Regions from separate parts of the Massilia sp. BGA-UO-ETr-WB1 genome, predicted to be linked through region 1. Evidence: predicted binding sites of a transcription regulator. Region 1 holds the regulator's gene; the other holds the start of a gene.
What was found. Region 1 encodes sigma-54, which starts transcription at its own class of promoters, with help from an activator protein. Its sites were predicted from a motif close to TGGCANGNAANCTGCTTT; they were not measured.
Positions count from the first base shown of each region.

Region 1 (7,011 bases):
ACGCCATCCCGTCCGTGGGCCTGGACACCCGCCTGCCGGACGCGCTGCTGGAAATCACCCAGAAGGGCATGGGCATGACCGCCATCGTCGATGCGGACAACCGCCCGGTGGGCGTGTTCACCGACGGCGACCTGCGCCGCATGATCGAAAAAGTGCAGGACTTCAGCAAGGTCATCATCCGCGATGTGATGCATGCCAATCCGCGCAGCATTTCGCCTGATAAGCTGGCGGTGGACGCGGTGGCCATCATGGAGCAGTTCCGCATCAACCAGATGCTGGTGGTGGACGCGGACGGCAAGCTGGCCGGCGCGCTGCACATCCACGACCTGACGCGCGCCAAGGTGATCTGATGAACAAGGCCTACAATCTGGAAAACGTGGCGCGCGCGGCCAACATCAAGCTGATGATTTTCGACGTGGACGGCGTGCTCACCGACGGCAGCCTGCATTACGGCCCGGACGGCGAAGTGATGAAGACCTTCAACGTGCAGGACGGCCTGGGCATCAAGCTGCTGCAGGAAGCGGGCATCCTGACGGCCATCATCAGCGCGCGCCGTTCGCCGCAGGTGACGGCCCGCGCGCGCGACCTGGGCATCGAGTTCGTGCACCAGGGCGGACACGACAAGCTGACCCCGTTCAACGACCTGCTGGCCAAGACCGGCCTGGCCGCCGAGCAGGTGTGCTTCATCGGCGACGACGTGGTGGACCTGGTGATCCTGAAACGCGTCGGCTTCGCGGTGGGCGTGCCGAACGGCCGCGCCGACGTGCTGAGCCGCGTGCACCACGTGACCGAGGCCGGCGGCGGACGCGGCGCGGTGCGCGAGGTGTGCGAATTCGTGCTGCGCGCCACCGGCAATTACGATAAGGTCATGGCCCAGTTCCTGGTGTGAGCAGACGGGTCCGAGAAGATAAGATAGTGAGACATGCGTAAATATGCGTAAACGAACCGCACACCGCTGGCGCTTGAGCATGACCCTGGTCATCGCGGTCTTTGTCGCCTTCGGCACGTTCTGGCTGCTGCAGCTGCTGAACCGGGGCGAAGAGGACATGCTGGCCGACAAGCGCCTGAACGAGCCCGATTACATCATCGACCAGTTCAGCGTGGTGCGCATGACCAAGGAAGGCAAGCCGAGCTACATCGTGGCCGGCGACAAGCTGGTGCACCGCCCGATCGACGACTCGTCCGAGATCGACAAGCCGCTGGTGCGCAATTTGAGCAGCACCCATCCGCCGATGGACATCACGGCGGAGCGCGCCCGCGTGGACGAGAACAACACGCGCGTGAAGTTGCAGGGCAATGTGAAGATAGACCGCGCGGCGCAGGGCAAGAGCCAGGCGATGCGGATGACGACGCAGGCGCTCACCGTCTACCCGGACGAGGACCGCATGGAAACCGACCAGCCGGTGCAGATCGTGCAGGGCGGCGCCACCGCCACCGGCTCCGGCATGAAGGCGAACAACGCCACGCGCCAGGTTGAACTGCAGGGGCGCGGGCGGATCGTGTATCCGCCGGCGCAAACCAAATAAGTGAATGGACAGATGATGAAAAAACTCCTGATTTCGGCCCTGCTGCTGTGCGCGGCCGGGCTGGTGCAGGCCGAGAAGGCCGACTCCACCAAGCCCACGCTGATCGACTACGACAACGCCGACGTCGACGACGTCAAGCAGGTCAGCACCTTCACCGGCAACGTGGTGCTCACGCGCGGCACGCTGCTGATGAAGGCGGCCAAGGCGGTGGTCACCAAGGACCCGGAAGGCTACCAGTACGTGACGCTGACCAGCACCGGCGGCAAGCCGACCACCTTCCGCCAGAAGCGCGACGGCGAAGGCGACCAGTGGATGGAAGGCGAGGCCGAGCGCATTGAATACGACGGCAAGAACGAGCTGGTCAAGCTGTTCGTGCACGCCAAGGTGCGCCGCCTGGAAGGCAGCAAGCCGAGCGACGAAGTGTCCGGCGAGTTCATTTCCTACGACAGCCGGCGCGAGCAGTTCAGCGTGCGCAACACCGCCAGCGGCGAGGGCAAGCCCGGCGGCGGCCGCGGCACCATGGTGATCCAGCCGTCCACGCCCAAGCCTGCAGCACCGGCGCAGCCACCGGCGGCGGGGAAATAACGATGGCCGACGCAACCCCAAGCACCGCAGGCAACCCAGCCGCGCCAGGCTGCACCAGCACCCTGGTGGTGCGCGGCCTGCAGAAAACCTACGGCAAACGCCAGGTGGTGCATGACGTGTCGCTGCAGGTCGAATGCGGCGAAGTGGTGGGCCTGCTGGGCCCCAACGGCGCCGGCAAGACCACCTCCTTCTACATGATCGTCGGCCTGGTGCCGTCGGACGCGGGCAGCATCGACATCGCCGGCGTGGACGTGTCGAGCATGCCGATCCACCAGCGCGCCACCCTGGGCCTGTCCTACCTGCCGCAGGAGGCGTCGGTGTTCCGCAAGCTGACGGTGGAGGACAACATCCGCGCCGTGCTGGAGATCCAGCGCGTCAACGGCAAGGCCTTGAAGAAGGCCGAGATCGACGAGCGCCTGGACCGCCTGCTGGCCGACCTGCAGATCGAGAAGCTGCGCGAGAACCAGGCGCTGTCGCTGTCGGGCGGCGAGCGCCGCCGGGTGGAGATCGCACGCGCGCTGGCCACCAATCCGCGCTTCGTGCTGCTGGACGAGCCGTTCGCCGGCGTCGATCCGATCGCCGTGATCGAGATCCAGCGCATCGTGCGCTTCCTCAAGGAGCGCGGCATCGGCGTGCTGATCACCGACCACAACGTGCGCGAGACGCTGGGCATCTGCGACCGCGCCTACATCATCAACCAGGGCAGCGTGCTGGCGTCCGGCCGCCCGGACGACATCATCGCCGACGAATCGGTGCGGCGCGTCTACCTCGGCGAACACTTCCGCATGTAATTCGTGAATTAGCCCATGAAACAGTCACTGCAACTCCGCACCTCTCAGCACCTGGCGCTGACGCCGCAACTGCAGCAGTCGATCCGATTGCTGCAGCTGTCCACGCTGGAGCTGCACCAGGAACTGGAACAGCTGCTGGGCGAGAACCCCTTGCTCGAGCGGCTGGACGACCCGCTGGACCGCTCGTTGCGCCTGCTGGGCGACGGCGCCATCAACCAGACCCAGCCTAACGGCGCGGACGCGTCGCCGGCCGAAGTGGGCGCGCCGGCGCAGGACAGCGCGCCGGCCGGCGAGGGCGATCCCTTCGAGGGCGCGGGCGGCGACGGCGACAGCGCCAGCGGCGCCGAGGCCGACACCGACTGGAGCGACGCCGGCCGCAGCAAGGCGCCGGACGACGAGGACTCGCGCCCGCAGCTCGAAGCGAGCCACTGCACCCTGCGCGAGCACCTGATGGAGCAGATGCGCGTGACCGTGCAGCAGCCGCGCGACCGCGTGCTGATGGAACTGATCATCGACGCGCTGGACGAGAACGGCTACCTGGAAGAGCCGCTGGAAGAGATCCACGCGCGCCTGCCGGAAGAGGCGGACGTGGAGCTGGAAGAGCTGCGGACGGCGCTCACGCTGCTGCAAAGTTTCGACCCCATCGGCGTGGGCGCGCGCAGCGCCTCCGAGTGCCTGGCGCTGCAGATCAAGCGCATGCCCGGCGTGCCTTTGGTGACGCGCCGCATGGCCATCTGCATCGTGGAAAAGCACCTGGCCTGGTTCGCGCAGCGCGAATTCAACAAGCTGAAAAAAGCCCTCGACTGCGACGATGAAGACCTGCGCGAAGCGCAGGCGGTGATCCGCCAGTGCAATCCGCATCCGGGCGCCGAGTTCGCCTCCGACGTGTCCGACTACGTGGTGCCGGACGTGATCGTGAAGAAGGCGCGCAACGGCTGGCAGGTCACCTTGAACAACGACGTGATGCCGCGCCTGCGCGTGAACGCGCTGTACGCCAACATGCTCAAGCAAGGCAAGGGCGAGTCGGCGATGGGCGCGCAGCTGCAGGAAGCCAAGTGGCTGATCAAGAATATGCGCCAGCGTTTCGACACCATCCTGCGCGTGGCGCAAGCGATAGTAGAAAGACAAAAGAACTTTTTCAGCCATGGCGCGGTCGCCATGAGACCCCTTGTGTTGCGTGAAATTGCTGATACACTGGGACTACACGAGAGCACTATTTCTCGCGTAACAACTCAGAAATACATGCTGACTCCGCATGGGATGTTTGAGTTGAAATATTTCTTTGGCAGTCACGTCGCCACCGAAGCAGGAGGAGAAGCATCCTCGACGGCGATACGGGCGCTGATTGTGCAATTGACAGGAGCTGAAGACCCGAAAAATCCTTTATCCGACAGTAAGATTGCGGACATGCTGGGTGAACAGGGCATGGTAATTGCGCGACGGACTGTTGCCAAATATCGCGAAGCCCTGAAAATCCCTCCGGTAAGTCTGCGTAAAGCTTTGTAGTTTTACTTGGGTTCCCCTGCGCTCCAATAACATTCGACAGCGTATGAGCCCTTATCTTTAGGAGTGTGTATGAATCTCACCATCAGTGGACATCATCTCGAAGTGACCCCCGCCATCCGTGAATACGTGCAGAACAAGCTGGAACGGGTCAAGCGCCATTTCGATCAAGTTATTGATATTGCTGTCATCCTGACTGTAGATAACCTCACCGAGAAAGACAAAAGGCAAAAGGCCGAAATCAATCTGCGCATGTCCGGCAAGACCGTGTACGTGGAAAGCCTGTCGCAAGACCTGTATGCTGCCATCGATACGCTGATCGACAAACTGGACCGCCAAGTCATGAAGTACAAAGCCAAAGTGCAGGAGCATGGCCACGACGCCATCAAGCATCTGCCGGACACGTACGAACCTGCCCCGACCGCGTAAAGGTCAGCGGCACTCCCAACAAAGGGCGCATCTGGCGCCCTTTTTTGCGCCCGCGCTAAAATGGTGCTCTAACAATTCCAGAGACATCCAGCATGAGCGAGCACGTCCTTACCCAGGTTGCCAACGGCACCGGCTTCATCACCCTCGACCGCCCCAAGGCGCTCAATTCCCTTTCCCTGGCCATGGTGCGCAGCCTGACGGCCGCGCTGCTGGCCTGGCGCGACGACAGTGCCGTGGCCGCCGTGGTGATACGCAGCAGCAGCGAGAAAGCCCTGTGCGCCGGCGGCGACATCCGCTTCTTCCACCAGGTGGGCAACGCCACGCCGCAGGGCGGCAGCGCGCTGCTGGAGGACTTCTTCACCGAGGAGTACGCGCTCAACCACCTGATCCACTATTACCCTAAACCGTATATCGCATTAATGGACGGCGTGGTGATGGGCGGCGGCATGGGCATCGCGCAGGGCGGCCCCGGCTGCGGCGTGCGCATCGTCACGGACCGCACGAAAATGGCCATGCCGGAAGTGAACATCGGCTTGTTCCCGGACGTGGGCGGCAGCCATTTCCTGTCGCACGCGCCGGGCAGCCTGGGGCGCTACCTGGGCCTGACCGGGCTGACCGTGGGCGCGGCGGATGCGCTCTACGTGGGCCTGGCGGACCATTACGTGCCGGCCGATGCGTGGGACGCGCTGCGCGGCCTGCTGGAGGCGGCGCCGGGCGCCGGGCTGCGCGACGCCATCGCAGCCTTCGCCGCGCCGTTCCAGGCCGGCAAAGGCGTGCTGGAGGCCGAGCGCGCCGCGATTGAGCGCCACTTCGCGGCGGACAGCGTGGCGGCCATCATGGCCTCGCTGGCGGCGGACGAAGGCGCGTTCGCGCAGGCGGCGCTGAAGGCCATGCAAAGCCGCTCGCCGCTGATGATGTGCGTGACCCTGGAGCTGCTGAACCGCGGCGCCGCGCTGGACGTGGCGGACTGCCTGCGCATGGAACGCAACCTGGTGCGCCGCAATTTCGAACATGGCGAAGTGCTGGAAGGCGTGCGCGCGCTGGTGATCGACAAGGACAACGCGCCCAAGTGGTCGCCAGCGGCGCTGGAGGAGGTGACGCCGGAGATGGTGGCCGCGTTCTTCGCGCCGCCGTGGCCGGCGCACGCGCATCCGCTGCGCCACCTTTAAAACGTCAGGACTGCTCGCGGTGGCGCAGCACCACCTGCTCGGTCGGGTGGAAATGCCGCGCCAGGCGTTCGGCCATGTACACCGAGCGGTGCTGGCCGCCGGTGCAGCCCACCGCCACCGTCAGGTAGCTGCGGTTGTCGGTCTTGAACGACGGCAGCCACTTGGCCACGAAATCGCGGATGTCCTTGAACATTTCGTCCGCGCTGGGCTGGGCGTCGAGGAAGGCGATCACCGGCGCGTCGCGGCCCGTCATCGGGCGCAGGGCCAGGTCGTAATAGGGGTTGGGAATCGCGCGCACGTCGAACACGAAGTCAGCGTCCAGCGGCACGCCCACCTTGAAGGCAAACGATTCGAAGAACAGCGTCAGCGGCGCGTTCTCGCTTTGCACCAGGTCCTTGATCCAGGCGCGCAGCTTGTTGGCGCTCAGTTCCGAGGTGTCGATGACGTGGCCCAGCTGCTCGATGGCCGACAGGCGCTCGCGCTCTTCGGAGATGCATTCGATCAGCGTGCGGCGCGCGGCCGGATTCTGGCCCGGCTTCAGTTCGTGCGACAGCGGGTGGCTGCGGCGCGTTTCCGAGAAGCGCGCCACCAGCGAATGGGTGTTCGCCGTCAGGTACATGATCTTGACGTCGTGGCCTTGCCCGCGCAGCGCCTGCACGGCGTCCGGCAGGTTGGCCAGCGACTCGGCGCTGCGCGCGTCGACCGCCACGGCCAGCGCCTGCGTGCCTTCGTCGGTCAGCTGCGACACCAGTTGCGACAGCAAGGCCGGCGGCAGATTGTCCACGCAATAATAGCCCGTGTCCTCAAGGACATTGAGGGCGACGGATTTTCCAGAGCCGGATATACCGGTAATGAGCACGATACGCATAGCTAAAGATAATACATCAAGACTACGCGATAGGTGCGTTAGCGAACAAATCGCGGCGCGATAGGCACTTGATCGCCGCTCATCGCCTGCCGCTGGTGTAGCAGGGAATTCGTGGAGCGCAGCTCCGCGCCTGCGGAACG
Region 1 is NZ_JCAQOT010000024.1:838,233-845,243, forward strand. Features, by position in the region: gene AC56DV_RS16950 (KpsF/GutQ family sugar-phosphate isomerase) at 1-350, shown strand, start outside; gene AC56DV_RS16955 (KdsC family phosphatase) at 350-889, shown strand; gene lptC (LPS export ABC transporter periplasmic protein LptC) at 969-1,526, shown strand; gene lptA (lipopolysaccharide transport periplasmic protein LptA) at 1,539-2,111, shown strand; gene lptB (LPS export ABC transporter ATP-binding protein) at 2,114-2,902, shown strand; gene AC56DV_RS16975 (RNA polymerase factor sigma-54) at 2,918-4,408, shown strand; gene hpf (ribosome hibernation-promoting factor, HPF/YfiA family) at 4,478-4,834, shown strand; gene AC56DV_RS16985 (enoyl-CoA hydratase/isomerase family protein) at 4,927-6,003, shown strand; gene rapZ (RNase adapter RapZ) at 6,008-6,871, opposite strand.

Region 2 (7,011 bases), 620 kb from region 1:
ATTTGAGAACCTCATCAATGATCTCGGGATGCATGAAGAACGGCGAGTTGCCTGATTCCCAGCTCGATTGCATCTTTACGCTCTTGCGTCGTGACGGACCGAAGAATAGGTTGTTCCAGATCAGTGCTTCGCGCGCTGGGTGGTCCTTATTTTCGATGATCTTTTCCAGGACGCCTCCCATGACGCATGGACTGACCACGAAGGAGCTCCTGCGGTCGTATTGCGGACGTGGCGTCTGCGAGGGAGTGGTATTAGCGTCGAGTCCTACTCAACACAAGGATGCGACCTGCTACTACGTCCAGACCTTCTCGATACGCTCCATTCGACGTTTGGCGGCCCTTTGAAGGAACTGCATAACGTGCGTGTGAGAGAGCTCATCGAAAGCTCCCGATGACGGCCCGTGCCATCCGTGACACGATTCCGGTCTCCAATTGCGGCGGCAGGACCACAGGCTACGGAACGCTTTTATTTCCTTCCCTTGTTTAGTCCTGCTGGATTGGGTACTTCGCAAGTTAAGAAACGTTGGTTTACCAAAAAATATCCTTAAAAATCAGAGGATTGAGAGGTTTCGCAGCCACGAACCCAATGTTTCTATTTTCCGCCTACAAGGGCAGCGATACCAGCACGGCCGCCAAGGCGTGCATTGAAGCCGGCACGCTGCTCCGCCCCGAGGGTACCCGCCATATTCTGAAGACGGTGCCCAGTTGCGCCGCTGCGGACAGGCGGCCGCTGCTCGTTCTGCTGCATGGCGCCGGCTCCTCCGCAGCGCAAGTGCTCGGGCTGAGCTTCCCGCCGTCGCCCTTGTCGCTGTGGCTGGAGATCGCCGAGCGCGAGCAACTGGTGGTCATCGCGCCGGATGGCAGCAAGCATCGTGGTGAACGCGCCTGGAACGACAGCTACGCCGGCGTGACCGCCAATCCAAAATCCGACGACAGTGCGTTTATCAGCGCCCTGATCGACCGTGCCATCGCCGAAGACAACGTAGACCCGGCACGGGTCTACCTCATGGGCGTGTCCAAGGGCGGCATGATGGCCTACCGCGTTGCGACGGAAATCCCGCACCGGCTGGCGGCATTCTCGGTGGCGCTGGCCTCCATGCCTGTCACCAGCAATTGCGGCCAGCCCGGCACGCCGTTGCCGGTCCTGTTCATCGCGGGAACGGCCGACCCCTTCATCCCCTATACCGGGCGCAAGTTCCTCTACCAGTTCCCCATCTTTTCCTCGCTTGCCGCGCCGATGACGAGCGTGGAGGAATCCGTCGCCGTGTGGCGCGGTCTGGCCGTCTGTTCAAGATAGACGGCGGCGGGCACGCCGAACCCAGCATGGTGAAACGCTATCCCGGCCTGTTCTCCTGGTTCCCCAGCGCCCAGAATGCCGACATCGAGTCGGCTGAAGAGGCGTGGGCGTTCTTCAAGGACAAGCGGGCCGCCATGGGCGATTAGCTCCATTTCATGGACAGCGACGTCGTCGTCGAATGGCAGCGACCACGCCGAGGCCTATCCTGCGGGCGAATTGAAGCACGGCCCGCTGGCGCTGGCGCCCTCTTTGACCTACTCGATAGCGCAGCAGCGCTGAAACATGGACCTGCCCGCCCGCTCGCCTGACCGCCCGCGCCGCTGCGTCGATCACAAAATCGATAAAAATAGCTTGCTATTATTTAGTGCGCTATTTATACTTCTTCACATGGATCGCAACACAAGAAACAAGTAACAAACAAGTAGCGCACTATATATTAGCTAACTAAATAACTCGTTGACGAAAGGATTCACCATGAAAGCCATCAAAAACATCGCCCTCGCCCTGTCGATCATCGGTGCCGCCGCAGCCCCTGCTATGGCAGCGTCCGCAGCGCCAGCAGCCAGCGCCAAGCCGACCGTCATCCTGGTGCACGGCGCCTTTGCCGACGCAACCAGCTGGAACGGCGTCGCGGCCAAGTTGCGCGCAGACGGGTACAACGTGATCGGCGCAGCAAATCCGCTGCGCAGCGTAAAAGGTGATGCAAATGCGGTGGCCAACATCGTGCAAAGCGTGAAAGGTCCGGTTGTGCTGGTGGGCCACTCCTACGGCGGCGCCGTCATCTCGGCAGCAGCGAACGGCCATCCGAACGTCAAGAGCCTGGTGTACGTGGCCGCGTTTGCACCGGAGCAGGGCGAGACCGCGCTTGAGCTGTCCGGCCGCTATCCAGGCGGCACGCTGGGCGGCGCGCTGGCCGAGCCGGTGGCCTTGGCCGACGGCGGCAAAGACTTCTACATCCAGCAAGACAAGTTCCACAAGCAGTTCGCTGCCGACGTGCCGAAGGCACAGGCCGATCTGATGGCGGTTGCGCAGCGTCCCATCGCCGAGGCGGCCTTGACCGAAGCGGCGGGTGCGCCGGCCTGGAAGAACGTGCCGTCCTACTTCGTCTACGGCACTGCAGACAAGAACATTCCGGCTGCAGCACTGGGCTTCATGGCGGAACGCGCCAACTCGCGCAAAACCGTCGCGATTCCAGGCGCCTCCCACGTGGTGATGACCTCGCATCCAGCAGCGGTCGCTAAACTGATCGAAGAAGCGGCGCAGGTCAAGTAAGCGGTTTGGCTGAGGGATGCCGCCGAAGCGGCGGCCGCCCTCGGTGCAGGGCTTGCGGGTGTGCGCAAGTGCAAGCAAATGATAAAGCCGTCTTACCGATTGAGTTCGGTAAGACGGCTTTTTTTATCCACGGCTAGCCATTGCGGCCAGCCCTTAAAGGCGTTCCGTTACTTTGCGTTCTTCTTTGCGCGGCGGCGGACGGCGCCCATCAGGCCCAGACCGGCGATCAGCGTCGCCAGGGTTGCCGGCTCAGGTACTTCGCCGGTTGGCGTGTAGGTGTAGGTGACCAGCACGTTACCGGATGCGGCGGTATTGAACTGGGTCAGCAGGTTGCCGGCTCCGGTACCGCTCGAATTGCCGACGGCGTTCAGGCCGAGGTTGATGGTACCGCCACCCAGGGCCGAGAACAGCGAGAAATCGCTGGCACTGCTGCTGACGAAGAAGTTCGAGCCGTTGGCCGAAACAACGCCGGTGCTGCCGCCGGAGGTGCCGCTGAAGTTGATGACGCCGTCGAAGGCGCTGAAATTGAACACCTGGCTAAACAGCGGGTTGGTCACCACCAGCGTGCTGCCGTCTGGACGGGTCAGGCCCAGCAGCGCACCCAGGCTCAGGGTAACGTCGGAAGCGGCCGCGTCCTGGCTCTCCGCATTGCCCGAACCCTGGACCAAGCCGCTCAGGTCGAACTTGATCGAGGTCAGGGTGCCCAGGCTGGTGTCGAATTTGCCGAAACTGAGGGCGTCGGACCAGTTCGTGGTGGCGATGGATTTGCTGTTGGAGAAGCTGATGGTGGAGGCTTGGGCGCTGGTAAGCGGGGTCAGGGCGGCGGCGATCGCCAATGCGGCAAATATTTTTTTCAAGATAATTCTCTGGCTGAGTAGAAATTGTCGGGATGTGCTACGGCTGTATCGTTATGGAAGCGAAGTCGTCCGGAAATCTAATTCTTAACGAATACATCCGTTACCGAAGAGCACAATTCATGCCAGAATGAAATGTTTGAGTAAAAACAAAGACTTAACTCTATCGCAAGTTATATGACCTCTGCCGATGTAAAATTTGCCGACAGTGCCGCTCCCCCTTTGCCAGGTTTCAGGCAGCCCCAGTGCCGATCGGACCTGAATGGAATGATCCCCCGGGGTACTGCTTGCACATGAATTCCACGAAAGCGCGAACTTTGGGGCTCTGCAGGCGGCGGGACGTGTGCAGGACCCACAGCTCGACTTCGTCGCCCGCAATGCCCCACGACACCAGCTCGCCCTTTTCAAGCTGGCTGCCGATGATGGACTGCGGCAGCATTGCCGCCCCTGCGCCGGCAGCGATGGCGTCGCGCACCATCAGCAGCGATGACAGGCGCAGAACCGGTTGCGGCGCGATGGTGAACTGGCCATTGCGCACCGACCAGACATCGCCGTCGCGATAGCTTGGCGTGACGACGGCGGGTACCCGGAAAGGCTGGTCGCCACTGCCTGTCGGCATCCGGACCGATGGTGCGGCCGCAAGCACCAGGCGGTCTTTGGCAAAACACCTGCCAACCAGCGTGCTGTCCTTGCTGGGATTGATACGGATGGAAACATCGAAGTGCTCGTCAACCAGATTGACCAGACGATCTTCGGCCACGGCCTCGATCTGTACTTCCGGATAACTCGCCAAAAACCCTGCAGCAATCCGTCCGAGCGCCACTTGCGAAAACAGAAGCGGTGCCGCAACCCGCAGACGGCCTCGCGGCGTGGCAAGGCTGTCGCGCGCCGCCGCTACCGCTTCGGCAACTTCGTGCATCGGCCCCTCGGTCCTGCTTAGCAGCAGGCGGCCGGCTTCCGTCAGTTCCAGGCGCTGGGTACCCCGCTCGATGAGCCGGATGCCCAGTGCTTCCTCCAGGTCGGCGACACGCCGCGACAAGGTCGCCTTGGACCTGCCGCTGGCGCGGCTGGCCTTCCCAAAACCGCCGTGAGCGGCGACCAGTTGAAAGTCTTCAAGTGCATTCAGATCCATGGCGTCTCAATTTTGATACAGAGTATCTAGATTTTATAGTCTTTGAATTAGATTTGAAACACCCTATTGTTAGGTCCTACGCAACCCAAACCTTAAAGGTGTTTCTTATGAATACAGTTCGTGCACTTGTACTGGGCGAATATGGCGGCCCCGGCGCCCTCAAGATTTCGTCGATCGAAGCGCCGGTGGCGGGAACGGGCCAGGTGCTGGTCCGCGTCCACGCCGCGGGCGTCAATGGACTGGACTGGAAGGTCCGCGAAGGCAACGTGCGGGATGCGTTTCCGCTGCAATTGCCGGCCGTCCTCGGCATCGAGCTGGCCGGCGTCGTCGAAGCGGTGGGCGCGGGCGTCACCCGGCTGCGCAAGGGCGATCGCGTAATGGGCGCGCCCGGCGTATTGGGCGCCTACGCCGACCTGGTAGCGGTCAACGAGGCCAATCTCAGCCCGATGCCCGGCGCGCTGACTTTCGTGCAAGCGGCAGCGCTGCCCGTGGCCTCGGTGGCCGCCTGGCAAAGCCTGAATTTTGCCGGCCCTGTCCGTGCCGGGCAGCGCATCCTGATCCATGGCGCGGCCGGCGGACTGGGCGGCTTCGCGGTGCAGTACGCCCACCAGGCAGGCGCCGTGGTGTATGCCACCGCCCTGGACAGCCACGCCGGCTATGTCCGCAGCCTCGGTGCGGACCACGTCATCGCGTATGACAAGGAACGGTTCGAAAGCCTGGTGAGCGATATCGACCTGGTGCTCGACTACGTTGGCGGCGAGGTGCTGAGCCGCTCGTGGTCCGTGCTGGCCGAAGATGGCGCCATCGTCAGTACCGCATCGCCCGCCATCCTGGCGGGCACGCCTGCGGGACGGCGCGGTCTCTGGTTCATGAACACGCCCGATGCCGCGCGCCTGCAAGCGATCGCAGAGGACGTGGCGCACGGCCGCCTGCAGTCCAAGGTCGGCGCCGTCGTGCCATTTGAAGAACTGCCGGCGGCAATCGAACGCAACAGAACCCAGCCACAACTCGGCAAGACCGTAGTGGCATTTAATCCCTGAACCAAGGAGCAATGATCATGACCATACTCGTTACCGGATCCACCGGCACTGTCGGCCGCCAGGTTGTTGAACAACTCGTCAAACGCGGCGCCGATGTGCGCGCGCTCGTCCGCGATCCCTCGAAAGCCAACTTCCCGGCTGGCGTCGGCGCCGTCCAGGGCGACATGCTCGACGTCGACTCGCTGCGTAGCGCCTTCTCTGGCGTCTCGACGCTGTTCCTGCTCAACGCCGTGGTGCCAGACGAATTCACCCAGGCGCTGGTCGCGCTGAATACCGCCCGCGAAGCCGGCATCGAGCGGATCGTCTACCTGTCGGTGATGCATAGCGACCGCTACGTGAACGTGCCGCACTTTGCGGGCAAGTTCGCCGTCGAGCGCATGATCGAGCAGATGGGGCTGAATGCCACCATCCTGCGCCCCGCCTACTTCATGAGCAACGATCTCACGATCAAGGACGTGGTGACCGGATACGGCGTCTACCCCATGCCGATCGGCAGCAAGGGCCTTGCCATGGCCGACACGCGCGACATTGCCGAAGTCGCGGCGATTGAACTCATCCGTCGCGAACAGGCTTCGGCCCCCCTCCCGCTCGACAGGATCAACATCGTCGGCCCGGACACGCTCACCGGCGCGGACGTCGCCGCGATCTGGACGGAAGTCCTGGGCCGTCCGATCGCCTATCCGGGCGACGACACCGCCGGGTTCGAGAACAACCTGCGGCAGTTCATGCCGAGCTGGATGGCCTTCGACATGCGCCTGATGAGCGAGCGTTTTCTCACCGAGGGCATGGTCCCTGAAGCTGGCGATACCGCGCGCCTGACCGCGCTCCTGGGCCGTCCTCTCCGCTGCTATCGCGACTTCGTCGCGGATCTGACGCCCGCAGTGAATTGAGCGGGCCCCGGTCAAGCCTGAGCGGCGCGGAGGTAGTCCAGCATGGCCGCGCTGACCCAGGTGCCCGTCAGCAGCGCCGGCTCGCGCTCGTGGGCGATGCGGATCCTGCCCAGCGTGGCGGGGTCGCCGCCGGCACGCAGACGGAATAGCCTCATCCATTCACAGGCCAGCGTCCGCGATGACGCGTCCGTGGCAGCAACGCCGCTGGCCATGTGGCGGTGTACCGTTACGATCAGCCCCATCCACTCGCGGAGATGCTTGCCGCCGTGCTCGCGCATGTGCTGAACTTCGTCGGCATGCAGATACTTCGCATACAGCGCCAGGCGGTGCGCGCCGAACGCTGCGCCCACGTACTGCTTGAGCTCCGGCGTGATGCGCGTGAGCCGCTGCGCCGACGCTTGCGCGATCTGCCGGTTGAGCGCCTCGATCTGCTGCGCGACGATGTCTGCGAACGACGCATCCGGGCTGGCCAGGAAGGCGCCGATATCCGCCAGCGGCATGCCGAATTTGCGCAGCGCCAGGATCTG
Region 2 is NZ_JCAQOT010000024.1:220,616-227,626, reverse strand. Features, by position in the region: gene AC56DV_RS14180 (hypothetical protein) at 1-199, opposite strand, end outside; gene AC56DV_RS14175 (CE1 family esterase) at 586-1,296, shown strand; gene AC56DV_RS14170 (alpha/beta fold hydrolase) at 1,771-2,568, shown strand; gene AC56DV_RS14165 (choice-of-anchor E domain-containing protein) at 2,736-3,425, opposite strand; gene AC56DV_RS14160 (LysR family transcriptional regulator) at 3,655-4,554, opposite strand; gene AC56DV_RS14155 (NADP-dependent oxidoreductase) at 4,662-5,594, shown strand; gene AC56DV_RS14150 (SDR family oxidoreductase) at 5,612-6,484, shown strand; gene accD (acetyl-CoA carboxylase, carboxyltransferase subunit beta) at 6,496-7,011, opposite strand, start outside.
Region 2: a site for sigma-54 is predicted at 3,533-3,550, ahead of AC56DV_RS14165 (choice-of-anchor E domain-containing protein). Genes of this name have one in related genera too.